2 regions of the Kribbella sp. NPDC051620 genome follow, and region 2 is predicted to be linked to the other one. Evidence: riboswitches for the same ligand, from Rfam matches in the RefSeq annotation. Region 2 holds a riboswitch; the other holds the start of a gene.
The links. Region 2 has a riboswitch for thiamine pyrophosphate ahead of thiC (phosphomethylpyrimidine synthase ThiC). Riboswitches for the same ligand answer to the same signal wherever they lie in the genome.
Positions count from the first base shown of each region.

Region 1 (7,765 bases), on a different contig from region 2:
CATCTTGCTCACCACGAAGAAGTCGGCGATCGCGACCGCGAACAGCGGGATGAAGACCGAGCCGATCAGGTAGAGGAACTGGGTGTAGTTGCCCAGGTCAACGAAGAGCGCGAGGACGGTGGCGAGGATGCCGATGGCGACGGAGATCCAGCGCCGGTCGATGTGCCCGATCAGGTTGTGCGCGGCCATCGTGGTCGAGTAGACGTTCGCGTACGCCTCGTCCACCTCGTCCACGAGCAGTACGAACAACGCGATCGCGCCGGCCGGGAGGGTGACCAGGGCGGTGATGACGTCGGTGCTGTTGGTCTGCAGGGTGGCGACCGCGATAACGCCGAGTGCGTAGTACAGGATCGCGGCCAGGCCGTAGCCGAGGGCGGAACCGGCGAAGGCAGCCTTGTTGGTGCGCGAGTGCCGGGTGTAGTCGGCGGCGAGTGGCGCGAACGACACCACACCGGCCGCGGCGAGGTCGACGCCCGGCCAGAAGCCGAAGACGCCGTCCTGCGGGAGATCGTGGACCGGCTTGCTGAGCACCTGGATGAACAGGTAGACCGAGGCCAGCAGGACCAGCCAGACCATGAACTTGCGCAGCAGCTTCACGCTGCCGAGCGGCCGGACCGCCATCGCTGTCGCGATGAAGCCGGCGATCAGGACGAACAGCCAGCGCCAGCGCTCACTCGTCACGGCGACGGCCGCCTGGGAGATCACGATGATCTCCATCGTCGCCCAGCCGATGTTCTGCGCGATGTTGAGCACGGTCGGCGCCATCGAGCCGCGGCGGCCGAACAGCCCGCGCAGGCTGGTCATCGCGGGCGCGCCGGTGTGCGAGCCGAAGACGGCGGCGCCGCCGAGGACCAGAGCGCCGATCCCGCAGCCGACGACGACGGCGATCAGGCCCTTCACCAGCGATCCGGTGTACGCCGCGACGAGCGCGCCGGTGACCGGGCCGAACAGCGAGATGCCGAAGTTGCCCCAGAGGGTGAACTGGTCGAGGAACCCCAAGGTCCGCGGCGCGTCCGTGGTCAGGACCAGCGGCGCCTCGGTGGCGGTGGACGTGCGTGCAGCGGTAGTGGTCATGGCTGACCTGCTCCCTACGCCGGCATTACCCGGTCAGGTTCAGGCGGTCGGCGACCCGGCTGCTTCCAGCTCGTCGCCCTCTCAGCCCGCTGATCGGCGCGAGCTCCCGCGGAGGTTTGTTACTGCGTCAACGATAACGCGTCATTGACCGTTGTATACACCGGCTGCCCGCTTGATGAACGTCACAACCTCTTCACCGTGCGTCAGTACCGGCATGTGGGCGCCGGAAGGCACCGTCCAGACGTCGGCATGGGTCTCTCCTGCTGCGTCCGCGCCCGCCAAGTCGGCGAGTCGCTGCGCCCAGCCAGCTGGACAGAGGTTGTCGTGTTCGCAGCGGACGATCACGGCCGGCCGCTCGAGCCGGCGGATGGCTGCGGCGAGGTCGTACCGCCTGGCGACCTCCATCGCCTGTGCCATCGACACCAGGCCGGTACGCGCGTACTGCGGGGCCAGGACCGGTACTAGCCGCGGTGACTCCCACACAGCGGAGCGCACCCACCGCTCGGCGAGCGTGACCCAGTCGGAGGCGCCGACGTCCCCTGTTGGACCGAGCAGCACCAGGCCCTTCACCAGCTGGGGCTGGGCGAGGGCAGCGGCCACCACTATCTGGCAGCTGGCCGAGTGGCCGACCAGTACCGATGGCTCCGTGACGTGAGTGAGCACGCGTTGAGCTAGCGCCTCGGTATGGAGGTCATCGCCGGCTTGCACGCGTTCGCCGTACCCGGGGAGGGTGATGATCTCGTACGGCATGGTGAGGTGCTGGATGGTCGGGGCATACGACTCCGGCCCGAGGCCTAGCCCGGGGACCAGTACGACCTGGGTCACTCCCACGGTGGGCGGTCGGGGGCTTGCTGGACCACGGGGTTGCGTACTTCCGGCTTGAGCTCGCGGTAGCCGAGGGCTAGGCCGACAGCGAGGATGAGGAGGCCGGTACCACCCCAGGCGTACGCGGTGGGGAGGCGGTGGAGGGAGTCGTCGATGGCGCCCATGCCGGTGGTCAGCACCATCACGAACCAGATCAGGATCGGGATGAGGGACAGGGCGACCAGGCCTAGGCCGGTCAGCTCTATCGGGTCTGGCTGGCGGTCGGCCTTGCGGCGGTTGAGGACGTCGCGCAGCCACATGCCCAGGGCGGCCAGGCCGACTATCAGAGTCAGGAGCTGGCCGATGGTGTCGATGACGTCCGTGCGGAGCGGGTGGTTCAGCGGGGAGCCGGGGAGCTGGGAGATCTCCCGGAGCGAGATGCGCTGGACGGAGACGACCAGCAGTCCGTAGATGCCGGCGATGACCGCGGCCAGGAGGACTACCCGGGCTGCGCGGGGGTCGCGGGGGGCTGGGCGGCCGTAGGTGGGTAGCTGGTGCGGCTGCGGGTTGGCGGGTGGGCCGTACGGGTTGCCGGGACGGTAGGCCGGTGGCTGGTTGTAGGCAGTCGGCGGTGGCTGGTTGTAGGCAGCTGGCGGCGGCTGTTCGGCGTACTGGTTCGGTGGGCCGTACTGCGGCTGGCCGTAGGGCACAGGCTTGGCGTAGTGCTCGTCCTTGCGGGACTCGTCGGGGTTCTCGCCCCGGCCATAGGTGGGGAAGTCCTGAGACGACATTCGCTACACCCTCCCGCTCACTCGAACCGTCTTCGGACAGGTTCTCACGGGCGGGGTCGTTCTAGGTTGCTTTGATGGTCGGCCAAGCGTTGGGGAGGCAGCCGGCCAGGCCCTTGGTCTGCTGCATCATCACCGGCGCGGGGGTGTTGGGCTTGGCGCAGGTCGAGTGGCCGTGGCCGAGGGCGTGGCCCACCTCGTGGTTGACCAGGTAGCTGCGGTAGAGGTCGACCTTGCCGGCGTACGCGGGTACGGCGTACATCCAGCGCTTGGCGTTGAGCACCACCCGGTTCTCGACCCGGCAGGACACCTCGCCGCCGGTGTCGAGCGGCAGGCACAGCTTGTCGGTCAGCGTCGGCGTCGCGACGATCACGCGCAGGTCGGCGTCGACCTTGTCGGTCCGCTCGAACCGCACCGGCCCGAGCGCCTGCCAGCCGCGCGGATCGGTGAGCGTCCTGTGGATCTCGGCCGCGACCTTCTCCCCGTTGAGGGACAGCCCGTCCTCGATCTCGACCCGGTACGTCAGCTTGTCGTGATTCTCGGTCGCCTTGGAGAACCCAGCCACCACCAGCAACCGCCCGGTCGACACAGTGACATTCGGCTTGGATCCCTTGGGCCGCCGGGTCAAGGTCGGTGCCGGCCGCAACGGTGTCGTGAACGTCGCGGTCGGCGTCGGTACATGCGTCGGCTTCACCACCGGCACCTGTGTCGGCTCGCTCTTCGCGACGACACTGCCACTGAACTGCGCGGCCAGATTGCGCTCCTGGGTGGCATCGGGATGAACCACCATCACCACGCCGAGCACCGCCAGCGCCGTCACCGAGAACCACTGCGCCTTGTACGACTTCCGCCGACTGTGCCGCCCTGATTTCCCTCGGCGCGCACCACTCCCCGAACGCCGCCCACTCCGCCCGGTAGTCATCTCGCCTTACCCTATCGACTCCCAGTTAGATCACGAAAGGGCAACTTCCGCGACAACGACGTACAACGTCACCGTCGCCAGAAACGGACCACTCGCAAGCCCGTCGAGCCACTGCCGTCCAGCACTCGCGGACAGGTATCCCGCCTCGATTGCACGCTCGGTGTTCCGCTCGAATCCGAAAATCTGATCCGCCTCCCGCAACTCCCGGAACACCGAAGTCACCGGCAGCACCGTCGGTACGCCGAACCCCGCCGCCACCGCCAGCCGCGCCAACTGCCGCCCGATCACCCCGTTGCGAACAACCTTCTCCGCAACGTGCCGCGTATACGCCCGCGACACCTCGGCATCCACGGAGTCGATGGCCAGCGAATCCCAATCGGGTTCCCCCATCACCAACCGCCCACCCGGCCGCAACACCCGCCGAGCCTCTTCGAGCGCCCGCACCGGATCCGCCACATGCTGAAGCACCCGATCAGTCCGAGCCCGATCCACACTCCCGTCCTCGAACTCCAGCTCCTGCAAGTCCCCCAACCGCACCTCGACCTGCCCCACCTCAGCAGTCCGCTCCCGGGCCCGCCCCACCATCTCCTCATCGAGGTCGACACCGACCACCGTCCCGGTCGGGCCTACAGCCTGAGCCAGCGCACCGAGATCCGTCCCTGGCCCACATCCGAGATCGACCACGGTGTGACCCGGTTGGAGATCGAGCGCCGCCAGCATCGTGTCCTTGTACGCGCGGCCCGAAGCGCTCGCCGCCACCCGGTCGAGGTAGGCGATGTGGGTCGGGGCCTCGTTCTCGAACACCTGGTTCGTCATGCCCAGGGATCGTACTGGCGGGTCAGGCCGTGCGGGTGCGGAGGAATTTGCCGAAGTGGGGGACTGTGAAGGCGACCGTGCCTCGTTCGGCGGAGAAGACCAGGCCTTTTTTGATCAGGCCGTCTCGGGCTGGGGAGAGGGACTGGGGTTTGCGGTTGAGGGTGGTGGCGACCTCGGCGGTGGGGACCGGGCCGTCGTCGGCGTTGATGCCGAGTTCGGCCATGGCTCGCATGTATTCGCGTTCGGCGGGGGTGGCTCGTTCGTAGCGGGAGCCGAAGAAGCCGACGGTCAGTTCGGCGGAGGCTTCGGGGCCGGCTACCGCCACGTCCTTGATGGTGATGGGGCTGGTGGGAGCGTGGTCCCAGGTGGCGTGGGCGAAGGCCTGGACGAAGTACGGGTAGCCGTCGGTCTGGGCGTAGAGCTCGTCGAGGGCTTCCTCTTCGAAGACGACGCCTTCGGTCTCGGCGGGGATCATCAGCGCCCGGTCGCACGCCTCGCGGGAGAGGCGGTCGACGCGGACGTAGCGGAAGAGGCGTTCGGAGTACGACTTGCTGGCGGACAGTACGGCCGGCAGATGCGGGAGGCCTGCTCCTACGACGACCAGGGCGGCGCTCTGCTGGCTGATCTCGTGGCAGGCGGCGCACAGCGCGGACAGGTCGTCGGCGCTGATGTCCTGCATCTCGTCGATGAACAGGCCGACCCCTACCGACAGGTCGCCGGCCAGGTCGGCCGCGTCGGCGAACAGCTCGATCAGGTCCATCTCGAGGTCGCCTGAGTCGGCCCGGCCCTTCGCGGCGACCACGTCGACCGGTGGCTGCCAGCGGATGCCCTTGCGGTCGTTCAGCCCGGTACGCAGCGCAAAGGCCTTCAGTACCGCGCTGAACTCGTCGACCCGATCCGAGTCGCGGTGCCGGTGCCCGAGCTCGCGCATCGCGGTGTGCAGCGCCTGGGCGATCGGCAGCCGGATGCTCTGGTCGGGCCGGGCCTCGATCTTGCCCGTACCCCAGGCGCGCTTGATCGCCTGGCTCCGCAGCGTGTTGAGTAGGACCGTCTTGCCGACCCCGCGCAGCCCCGACAGCACCAGGCTGCGCTCCGGCCGTCCCGCCGCGACGCGTTCGAGCACCACCTCGAACTGCCGCACCTCGGTGTCGCGTCCGGCCAGCTCGGGCGGGCGCTGGCCGGCGCCGGGCGCATAGGGATTCCGGATCGGATCCATGCATTTCACTCTATGAGGCTGTCTAGCGTTTTCCTTAGATTTCGCTAGTCAACCCGATCGCGTGTCGCTGATCTGTCAGTTTCAGCCCTATCTAGCAAAAACACTAGAAAGGGCTAGACGCCCGTAGCACACCCCAGAGACCGCGATCGGCACTAAGGTCTGCGCATGGGTGGGGCTGAACTGCAGGACTGGACGGTGCAGGCGGCCGCGCAGTACGAGCGGACGCATCAGCAGTACGTCGGCGGCGCCCGGAAGCTGGAAGCGCTGATCAACGAGCTGATCGGCGAGGAAGAGGGCATCAACTACCTCAGCGCGACGGCCCGGGCCAAGGATCCCGAGTCGTTCCTGGCGAAGGCCTCCAAACCGCATCCGGACGATCCCGCCAAACCGAAGTACGACGATCCGCTGAACCAGATCACCGACCTGGTCGCGGCCCGGATCATCACCTTCCTGGTCGAGGCCGTCGATCGGGTCTGCGAGGTGATCGAGTCGGAGTTCGAGATCGTCGAGCACACCGACATGGGCGCGCACACCCGCGCCCAGGGCGCCTTCGGGTACGCGAGCAAGCACTACCTGGTACGCCTGAACGCCCACCGCCGGGAGCTGCCGGAGTACGCGGTGCTGAAGAACCTGACGATGGAGATCCAGGTCCGTACCGCCGTCCAGCACGCATGGGCCGAGTTCGAGCACGACATCCGCTACAAGCTGGACATCCCGCCGGACCGCAAGCCCGAGTTCGACCGGCGCTTCCTCTTAGCGGCAGCCCTGATGGAGCTGGCGGACAACGAGTTTGCGGAGATCGACAAGCTGTACCGCGAACTCGCCGCCGCCGAGCCCGACGCGGCGCCGATGGACCTGACGACGGCGACGCTGACCACGTACCTGACCAGGCGCTACCCAGACGCCCCGCACGCCAAGACGAACCACTACGCGTGGATCCTCGGCATCCTCAGCCAGCTCGGCGTCACCACCGAGGACCAGCTGACCGAGCTGCTGCAAGACATCGACAGCAAGGCCGTCCAGGCGGCTATGACCCATCGCTTCCCGGCCGGTACGGTCCGCCGGCTCGACGACGACCTGCTGGCGGCGAAGGGCTCGGAGTACGTGGACCTCTTCCCGGCGGAGGAGCGCCGGCAGAAGATCCTGCGCGGCCGGTTGAAGGCGCTGGTCCGGGCAGGGCTGCTCGAGGGTTAACGGGGCCGCTGGCGAAGTAGTGCTGCGCCGAGTGGGGTGAGGACGTGCAGCACGGTCTTGTCGGCGCGATGCGTCGCGATGAGGCCGCTGTCGCGGAGCACGGTGAGGTGGTGGCTGGTGGTGGGGGCACCGATGCCTACCTGGACGGCTATCTCACCAGCGGTCAGACCTGACGCGGTGGCGCGGAGTACGGCGGCTCTGGTCTTGCCGAGTAGGGCAGCGGCCGTTACCTCGCCGTCCTTCGGGCCGGGAGGCTCACGTAGTACGGGGTAGACGAGGACTGGCGACAGGTCTGTGTCCGCCAGGGTGATGGCGTTCTGCCAGCAGAAGTAGGACGGGATCAGGCGGAGGCCTCGGCCGGCCAGGTGGATGGTTCGGTTGACCGGGTAGCGGACCTCGAGGACCGGCGAGCGCCAGCGCATCAGGGGCTGGAAGCTGCTCAGCAGCCGGTCGGGGCCGCCGCGGGCTAGTGCGCGGGCGCGAGCTGCCCGGTCGGCTGCCAGCTCTGCGGAGATCAGATCGGAGTGGGGCTCGATCACCCTCTGGTGGTACGTCCGCAGCGCGGCTCCGAGGTCGGAGCGCAGGTCCCCGGCGGCCAGTCGCGGGCCCCATGAGGGAGCCTGGTGGACCAGTGCCAGCGTCTTGAGTTCACCGGTGACTCGCTCAGCCGGGGTCGACAAGATGGCGTCGATGTCGGCCTCGAGACCGTCGGGCGCGGCCGCCGGGGTGAGGAAGTCGGGGAAGTACGCCGCTCGCGGGAAGAGCGGCAGGAGCATCGAGGTGACCTGCTTGCGCAGTACCGGCTCGGTCAGCGTCTCGGAGGCGGCGCGGTACCAGGGCGCGTAGGCCCAGCGGCCCCGCCGGGTCTGGAGCCGGTCGAGGCTGTTGGCGATCTCCCACAGCGGGTCGGCGGTCGCGGCCACCCGGACCTGGGAGAGGTCGTCTTCGGTG
Region 1 covers NZ_JBITDB010000004.1:564,025-571,789, reverse strand. Annotated here, with positions in the region: gene ACIA12_RS21765 (purine-cytosine permease family protein) at 1-1,074, opposite strand, end outside; TPP riboswitch at 1,069-1,194, opposite strand; gene ACIA12_RS21760 (alpha/beta fold hydrolase) at 1,216-1,905, opposite strand; gene ACIA12_RS21755 (hypothetical protein) at 1,896-2,669, opposite strand; gene ACIA12_RS21750 (DUF3152 domain-containing protein) at 2,731-3,588, opposite strand; gene ACIA12_RS21745 (methyltransferase domain-containing protein) at 3,619-4,404, opposite strand; gene ACIA12_RS21740 (ATP-binding protein) at 4,427-5,620, opposite strand; gene ACIA12_RS21735 (GTP pyrophosphokinase family protein) at 5,786-6,814, shown strand; gene ACIA12_RS21730 (ArsR/SmtB family transcription factor) at 6,811-7,765, opposite strand, start outside.
Region 1: another riboswitch for thiamine pyrophosphate. It lies ahead of ACIA12_RS21765 (purine-cytosine permease family protein); the one in region 2 lies ahead of thiC (phosphomethylpyrimidine synthase ThiC).

Region 2 (7,765 bases):
TCACTGTCGTCCTTCGCCGCGGGGATCCAGGCCGGCTCGGACCTGGTGATGGTCTCCACCGTCACCTACACCAAGATCGATCCGAAGAACCGCGCCGTGTTCTCACCCACGGTCATCGGCGGCATGCTGCGCGGTGACCTCGGGTACGCCGGAGTCGTGATCACCGATGACGTCGGGGCGGCAGCAGAGGTCGCGTCGGTCCCTGCCGGCCAGCGGGCGACCCGCTTCGTCGCGGCCGGTGGCGACATCGTGATCACCGCCAAGGCCTCGCTCACCTCGACGATGGTCAACGCACTGGTCGTGAAAGCCCAGCAGGACAAGACCTTTGCGGCCGAACTCCAGAGCAGCGTCGGCCGGGTGCTCGCCCTCAAGCAGAACCGTGGCCTGCTGAGCTGCTGATGAGCGACCCGACCCAGGAGCCCGACTACCGGTTCACGCTCGCCAATGAGCGGACCTACCTGGCGTACCTGCGGACTGCGCTGGCCTGCTACGCGGGCGGCCTGTCCGCCGTGCAGTTCCTGGATCTCGGCCCCGACCGCTGGCCTGCGCGCGTCATCGGCGTAGTACTGGTCGCTGCAGGCATCACCACCACAGCCCTGGCCTTCCGCCGCTGGCAGACCAACCTGACTGCCATGCGGACAGGCGGACCGCTGCCGGTGACCCGGCTGCCTTTGATGCTGGGGGCAACCATCGTCACGGTCGGCCTGATCGGCCTGCTGTTCAGCCTGTGGCGATGAACACCCCGCGTGACCCTGGCCTCCAGCCCGAGCGCACCTTGCTCGCCTGGCGCCGGACCTCGCTCGGCCTGGTCGCCAACGGTGTCCTGCTGCTGGCCTCCGGTCACGGTACGTCGGACGTCCGGCTCGGCCTCGGTATCGTGGTCACCGCGCTGGCCCTGTCCTGCTGGGCCGCCGTGACCGCCGTCTACCGCCGGCGCGTCGAACCGACGGCCCTGGGGTCCGAGCGGATCCTGCGGCTGGCGGCCGGGCTGGTCCTCGTAGTCGGCCTGTTCGACCTCTATGCGGTGATGACGCGCTGAAGTCTCCCGGTCACTTTGCGGTCGGATTGAGTCTACGTGTTCATCATCTCGCGGTACCTTGAGCAGGCGGATGCTCCGTCAGCGGTCCGTTGCCCCTAGCATGTTCACGGTTTGTCCCTCGTTCACCCGGAGCTTGAAGTGCCGTTACGTCTGCGTCCGAACGACCCGACGTTCTACGACCTTTTCACCGAATCCGCCAACCACCTGGTCGACGGGTCCCGGATCCTCGCTGAGCTGCTCGGCAGCACGGCGGGAACCGGCCTGTCCGCGAGCCAGCAGATCGCTACCCAGATGAAGGATGCCGAGCACGCCGCGGACGAGACCACCCACTCGATCATCCGCCGCGTCAACTCCACCTTCGTGACCCCGTTCGACCGCGAGGACATCTACCGGCTGGCCTCCGACCTCGACGACGTCATGGACTACATGGAGGAGGCGGTCGACACCATCCACCTGTTCAACCTCGACAAGCTGCCGGCCGAGGCGGCCGAGCAGATCGAGGTGCTGCAGCGGATGGCGACGCTGACCGCGGAAGCGATGCCGCGGCTGCGCACGATGAAGGACCTGGCCGAGTACTGGATCGAGATCAACCGGCTGGAGAACACCGGTGACGCGGTCCACCGCCGGATCGTGGCCAAGCTGTTCAGCGGTGAGTTCGACGCGCTGACGGTGATGAAGCTGAAGACCGTGGTGGATCTGCTGGAGGCCGGGATCGACGCCTTCGAGCACGTCGCCAACACGGTCGAACAGATCGCCGTCAAGGAGAGCTGAGCGTGGAGCTCGCGCTCGTCATCGCGGTCGTCGTGATCGCGCTCGCCTTCGACTACACCAACGGCTTCCACGACGCCGCCAACGCGATCGCGACCTCGGTCTCGACCCGGGCGCTGACGCCGCGGGTGGCGCTGGTGATGGCGGCGTTCTTCAACTTCGTCGGCGCCTTCCTCGGTACCGAGGTGGCCGACACCGTCGGCAAGGGCATCATCACCCTGCCGAGCGGGCGGCACGGCCTGGTGATCGTGATCGCCGCGCTGGTCGGCGCCATCACCTGGAACCTGATCACCTGGTACTTCGGTCTGCCCAGCTCCTCGTCGCACGCCCTGATCGGCGGCCTGGTCGGCGCCGGCCTGGCCTCGACCAGCGTGGTGCTGTGGTCCGGCATCGTCGACAAGGTCGTCATCCCGATGGTGCTGTCACCGGCCATCGGCTTCCTCGGCGCCTTCCTGCTGATGACCGCGATCCTGTGGATCTTCCGGCGCCGGAACCCGGGCCGGACCACCCGCGGGTTCCGGCTGGCCCAGTCGCTGTCGGCGGCCGGGATGGCGCTCGGCCACGGTCTGCAGGACGCCCAGAAGACGATGGGCGTGATCTTCCTGGCCCTGCTCACCACCGGGCACGTGGACAAGAACGAGGGCATCCCGACCTGGGTGAAGATCTCGGCCGCGACCGCGATCTCGCTGGGCACGTACTCCGGTGGCTGGCGGATCATGCGGACACTCGGCCGCCGGATCATCCACCTCGACCCGGCCCGCGGCTTCGCCTCCGAAGCGGTCGCCGCGACCGTGCTCTACGTGATGGCGATCGGCCTGCACGCGCCGGTCTCCACCACCCACACGATCACCTCGGCGGTGATGGGCGCCGGCGCCACCAAGCGGCTGTCAGCCGTGCGCTGGGGCGTCGCGAAGGGCATCGTCCTCGCGTGGGTACTGACCATCCCGGCCGCCGGCCTGGTGGCGGCCGCCGTCTACTACGTGGCCCACTTCATCCTCGAATAGTTCATTCTTCGAGCAGTTCACCGCGATTTCACCCGGCGCGCTTAGCGTGAGAGCGCTCCTGACGCCGCCCTCCCTCTGGGATGTGATCGTGATGGACCTTTCGTTCCTCGTCATCGTGGTGATCATCACCGCCCTGGTCTTCGACTTCACCAACGGCTTCCACGACACCGCCAACGCGATGGCGACCTCGATCGCCACCAGAGCGCTGAGACCGAAGGTCGCCGTCGCACTGTCCGCGGTACTGAACCTGGTCGGCGCGTTCGTCTCCACCGAGGTCGCCAAGACGATCTCCAGCGGGCTCGTCGACGATGCCAAGGTAACCGTGCCGATCATCTTCGGCGGCCTGGTCGGCGCGATCCTGTGGAACCTGCTCACCTGGTACGTCGGACTGCCGAGCTCCTCGTCCCACGCGCTGTTCGGCGGCCTGATCGGCGCCACCTGGATCGCGGCCGGCAGCGGCGCGGTCCACTTCGGCACCGTCGTCCAGAAGATCATCATCCCGGCCGTCGCCGCCCCGATCGTGGCCGGCGTGGTCGCCCTGCTCGGCACCTACCTCGTGTACACGATCACCCGGCGGGCCCGGAAGAAGAACGTCGACGACGGCTTCCGGGTCGGCCAGATCGCCTCCGCGTCGCTCGTCTCGCTGGCGCACGGTACCGGCGACGCGCAGAAGACGATGGGCATCATCACGCTCGTGCTGATCACCTCGGGCAGCCTGGCGTCGGGCTCCAAGCCGCCGCTGTGGGTGATCTTCGCGGCCGGCCTGGCGATCGCGGCCGGCACGTACCTCGGCGGCTGGCGGATCATCCAGACGATGGGCAAGGGCCTGACCGAGATCGAGTCGCCGCAGGGCTTCGCGGCCGAGACCAGCTCCACCGCCGTACTGCTCGCCTCGTCGCACCTCGGCTTCCCGCTGTCGACGACCCAGGTCTGCTCGGGCAGCATCCTCGGCGCCGGCCTCGGCAAGCGTCTGGCGGAGGTCCGCTGGACGGTCGCCGGCCGGATGGCGCTGGCCTGGCTGTTCACGCTGCCGGCCGCCGCGATCGTCGGCGCGCTGGCCGGCCGGGTCGCCAACTCCGGCAACATCGGCGTGACGATCATCGCCATCGCCGCGGCCGCCGCCGGTGGCTTCATCTACCTGGCATCGCGCCGCAAGCCGGTCACGGCCGACAACGTCAACGAGTACCCGGGCACGACGGCCCCGGCGTCCGCAGTACCGGCTGCCTGAGGAGGATCTGATGCACATCGACTGGAGCGCACTCGGCCAGGTAGCGATCGCGAGCCTCGCCTTCGGGGTCGGCATCGCGGTGCTGTTCGCCGTCGGGATCAACGCGATGTCGCGGCGCGCGGTCGCGGTCGAGGCGAAGAAGAGCCCGCCGCCGGTGGACACCGCGGTAGCCGGCCTCTGCTTCCTCGCCTGCCTCGCCGCGGTCTTCTACGGCCTGTACCTGATCATCCCGCAGTTCCACTGAAACTGAGCGCGTCAGCGGTTCCAGCGGCGGACCGACCTCGCTACGTCCTTGGGGCGCAGCGAGGCGACCGCGCTCTCCCAGTTGTTGTAGAGCGAGTCACCGAGCAGGGTGAGGCTCAGGAACGCCTGCGGGCGGACCGCCATCACCCAGGTGGCCGCGGCGGCGTGGCCCTGCTGGTAGAGCAGCCGGTCGGCCGTCGCCTCGATCCGGGCCTTGCGGTCGTCGGGCGCCATGTTGATCGTCGCCCAGGCCTTCACGATCGCCGAGTCCTTGGCGGTCATCTGCGCCAGATAGGTCAGCGGGCCGCGCCAGGAACCCCGGCGGCCGAGACCGTCCAGGCTCTCCAGCGGGAACCAGCCGTTCTGGCAGCGCCGGCCGTTCACCGCCGACTCGATCTCCCTGGCCTGATCCGGGCGCAGGTTCTGCGTCGCCCAGTACAAGAAGTAGACCCCGACATCCGGGATCTCCTCGGCCACATTGCCGGGGATGCTCAGCTTCCCCGGTTCGAAGAGGTGCAGCTCCTCGTCTGATCCGTACAAGATCGTCATTTCCCCCCGCCCAGCCCGATCATCGCCGGCGGACCCCCCAGGTCCAGCTTTCGACATACAAGGGTTCTTGGTACCCCCGGCTCGCGCCTCGGTCAACCCCTCGTCCGGATACCGACTGTCCCCATAACCCAAATCGGTGGGGAACGCTACTTGCGGCGGCGAGCCGCCCGCTCCCGGAGTTCCTCGGCGTCGAGGCGGTCGGCTTCCTCGGGGGTCGGCGCGCTACCGCCGTACGACGCGGGCAGCCACCACGCCCCGGCCGGCTTGTCCGGGGACGCCTTGATGGTCCGGTCGAGCATCCCCGCCATCGTGGTCCGCAGCCGGGCAGTGGCCTCGACGGCGTCCTCCTCCTTGCTGACCGCCATCGGCTCGCCGACCGTGATGGCGACCCGCTGGTGCCGGGAGAAGTCCCGCGGGTGGTCCTTGGTCATCATCCGCTGGGTGCCCCACAGGATCATCGGGATCACCGGTACGCCGGCCTCGGCGGCCATCCGGACCGCGCCCGACTTGAACTCCTTCAGCTCGAACGACCGGCTGATCGTCGCCTCGGGGAAGACGCCGACGATCTCGCCCTCGCCGAGGTACCGGATCGCCTCCCGGTACGACCCGGCGCCGGCGCCACGATCCACCGGGATGTGGTGCATGCCGCGCATCAGCGGTCCGGAGTACCGGTTGCGGAACAGCACCTCCTTGGCCATGAACCGGACCAGCCGCTTGCTCGGCTGCGCGCCGAACCCGCCGATCACGAAGTCCACGTAGCTGATGTGGTTCAGCGCCAGCACGGCACCGCCGGTCCGCGGGATGTTCTCCGTGCCGACCATCGTGAAGCCCAGGTCGAGCACCTTGAAGGCGGTCTTGGCGAAGCCGATCACCGGCGGGTACAGGATGTCGCGCATGGTCTGACGCTATCGGGTCGGTCAACGGCGCGCGGATCCAGTACGCAGTAGGCAATCAGTGGTTAGAGTTGCCGACGACAAGTTGATACCGCGGGAGCTCGCGCTGTAGCGGGCTGAGAGGGCGGCTGGGTTTCGGACCCGGCGCCGCCGACCGCCGAACCTGTCCGGGTAATTCCGGCGTAGGGAGCAGCATCGTGACAACGATCGACAATTCTGTCCGCCCGCAGGTCACCACTGGGCCGATCTCAGGATCGGAGAAGATTTACACCGGTGAGCTGAAGGTTCCACAGCGGCGGGTGCACCTCACCAACGGCGAGCACTTCGATCTGTACGACACCTCGGGGCCGTACACCGACGTCAACGCCACCATCGACGTTCAGGCGGGCCTTCCGCCGGTACGCCGGGACTGGATCGCCGGCCGTGAGCCGTTGACCCAGCTGGCGCAGGCCCGGGCCGGCGTCATCACCGAGGAGATGCGCTACATCGCGGTCCGGGAAGGTGTCGAGCCTTCGTTCGTGCGGGACGAGGTGGCGCGAGGGCGGGCCGTGATCCCGGCGAACCACAAGCATCCGGAGTCCGAGCCGATGATCATCGGGAAGAAGTTCCTGGTGAAGGTGAACGCCAACATCGGCAACTCGGCCGTCTCCAGCTCGGTCGAGGAGGAGGTGGAGAAACTCGTCTGGGCCACCCGTTGGGGCGCGGACACGGTGATGGACCTGTCCACCGGCAAGAACATCCACGCGACCCGCGAGTGGATCCTGCGCAACTCGCCGGTCCCGATCGGCACGGTGCCGCTCTACCAGGCGCTCGAGAAGGTGAAGGGTGATCCGACCGAGCTGACCTGGGAGGTCTACCGCGACACGGTGATCGAGCAGTGCGAGCAGGGCGTCGACTACATGACGGTGCATGCCGGAGTACTGCTCCGGTACGTGCCGTTGACCGCCCAGCGGATCACCGGGATCGTCTCGCGGGGTGGCTCGATCATGGCGGCCTGGTGCCTGGCGCATCACCAGGAGTCCTTCCTGTACACGCATTTCGCGGAACTGTGCGAGATCCTGCGGGAGTACGACGTGACCTTCTCGCTCGGCGACGGACTCCGGCCGGGGTGTATCGCGGACGCGAACGACGCGGCCCAGTTCGCCGAGCTCAGAACCCTTGGTGAGTTGACGAAAATCGCCTGGGAGCACGACGTCCAGGTGATGATCGAGGGCCCGGGGCACGTGCCGATGCACAAGATCGCGGAGAACGTCCGGCTCGAGGAGGAGCTCTGTGGCGAGGCGCCGTTCTACACCTTGGGGCCGTTGGCAACCGATATCGCACCGGCCTACGACCACATCACCAGCGCGATCGGCGCGGCCCAGATCGGCTGGCTGGGAACGGCGATGCTCTGCTACGTCACGCCGAAGGAGCACCTCGGCCTGCCGGATCGTGACGACGTGAAGACCGGCGTGATCACGTACAAGATCGCTGCCCACGCGGCCGATCTGGCCAAGGGGCATCCGGGCGCGCAGGACTGGGACGACGCGTTGTCGAGGGCAAGGTTCGAGTTCCGCTGGGAGGACCAGTTCAACCTGTCGCTGGATCCCGACACGGCCCGCTCGTACCACGATCAGACGCTGCCGGCCGAGCCGGCCAAGACGGCGCACTTCTGCTCGATGTGCGGGCCGAAGTTCTGTTCGATGCGGATCACCGCGGACATCCGCAAGTACGCCGAGGAGCACGGTCTGGACTCGGCCGAGGCGATCGAGGCCGGCTTCGCGGAGATGTCGGAGACCTTCAAGGCCAAGGACTCCAAGCTCTACCTGCCACTGGCTGACTGAGCTGCATCCGCAACAAATCTAGACTCGCCGGTCCGCGGCCCGATCCACCCGAAAACATCCTGACTCCGTGTGAAGGTGGCGGTGAGTCGGGGCGCGGAACCGGCCGATTTCAGCGGAGAATTGGAAGATCGGCGGCCTCCCGAGTGGTCACGGTGGGTGATCGGGCGAACCGGTTCAGGTTTTTGCCTTCACTCTGAGTGAATAAGACTGTAGCCTTA
Region 2 covers NZ_JBITDB010000007.1:90,417-98,181, reverse strand. Annotated here, with positions in the region: gene ACIA12_RS33695 (glycoside hydrolase family 3 N-terminal domain-containing protein) at 1-399, shown strand, start outside; gene ACIA12_RS33690 (YidH family protein) at 399-737, shown strand; gene ACIA12_RS33685 (DUF202 domain-containing protein) at 734-1,039, shown strand; gene ACIA12_RS33680 (DUF47 domain-containing protein) at 1,178-1,810, shown strand; gene ACIA12_RS33675 (anion permease) at 1,813-2,811, shown strand; gene ACIA12_RS33670 (anion permease) at 2,900-4,039, shown strand; gene ACIA12_RS33665 (hypothetical protein) at 4,050-4,283, shown strand; gene ACIA12_RS33660 (hypothetical protein) at 4,295-4,831, opposite strand; gene ACIA12_RS33655 (lysophospholipid acyltransferase family protein) at 4,978-5,727, opposite strand; TPP riboswitch at 5,808-5,932, shown strand; gene thiC (phosphomethylpyrimidine synthase ThiC) at 5,922-7,547, shown strand.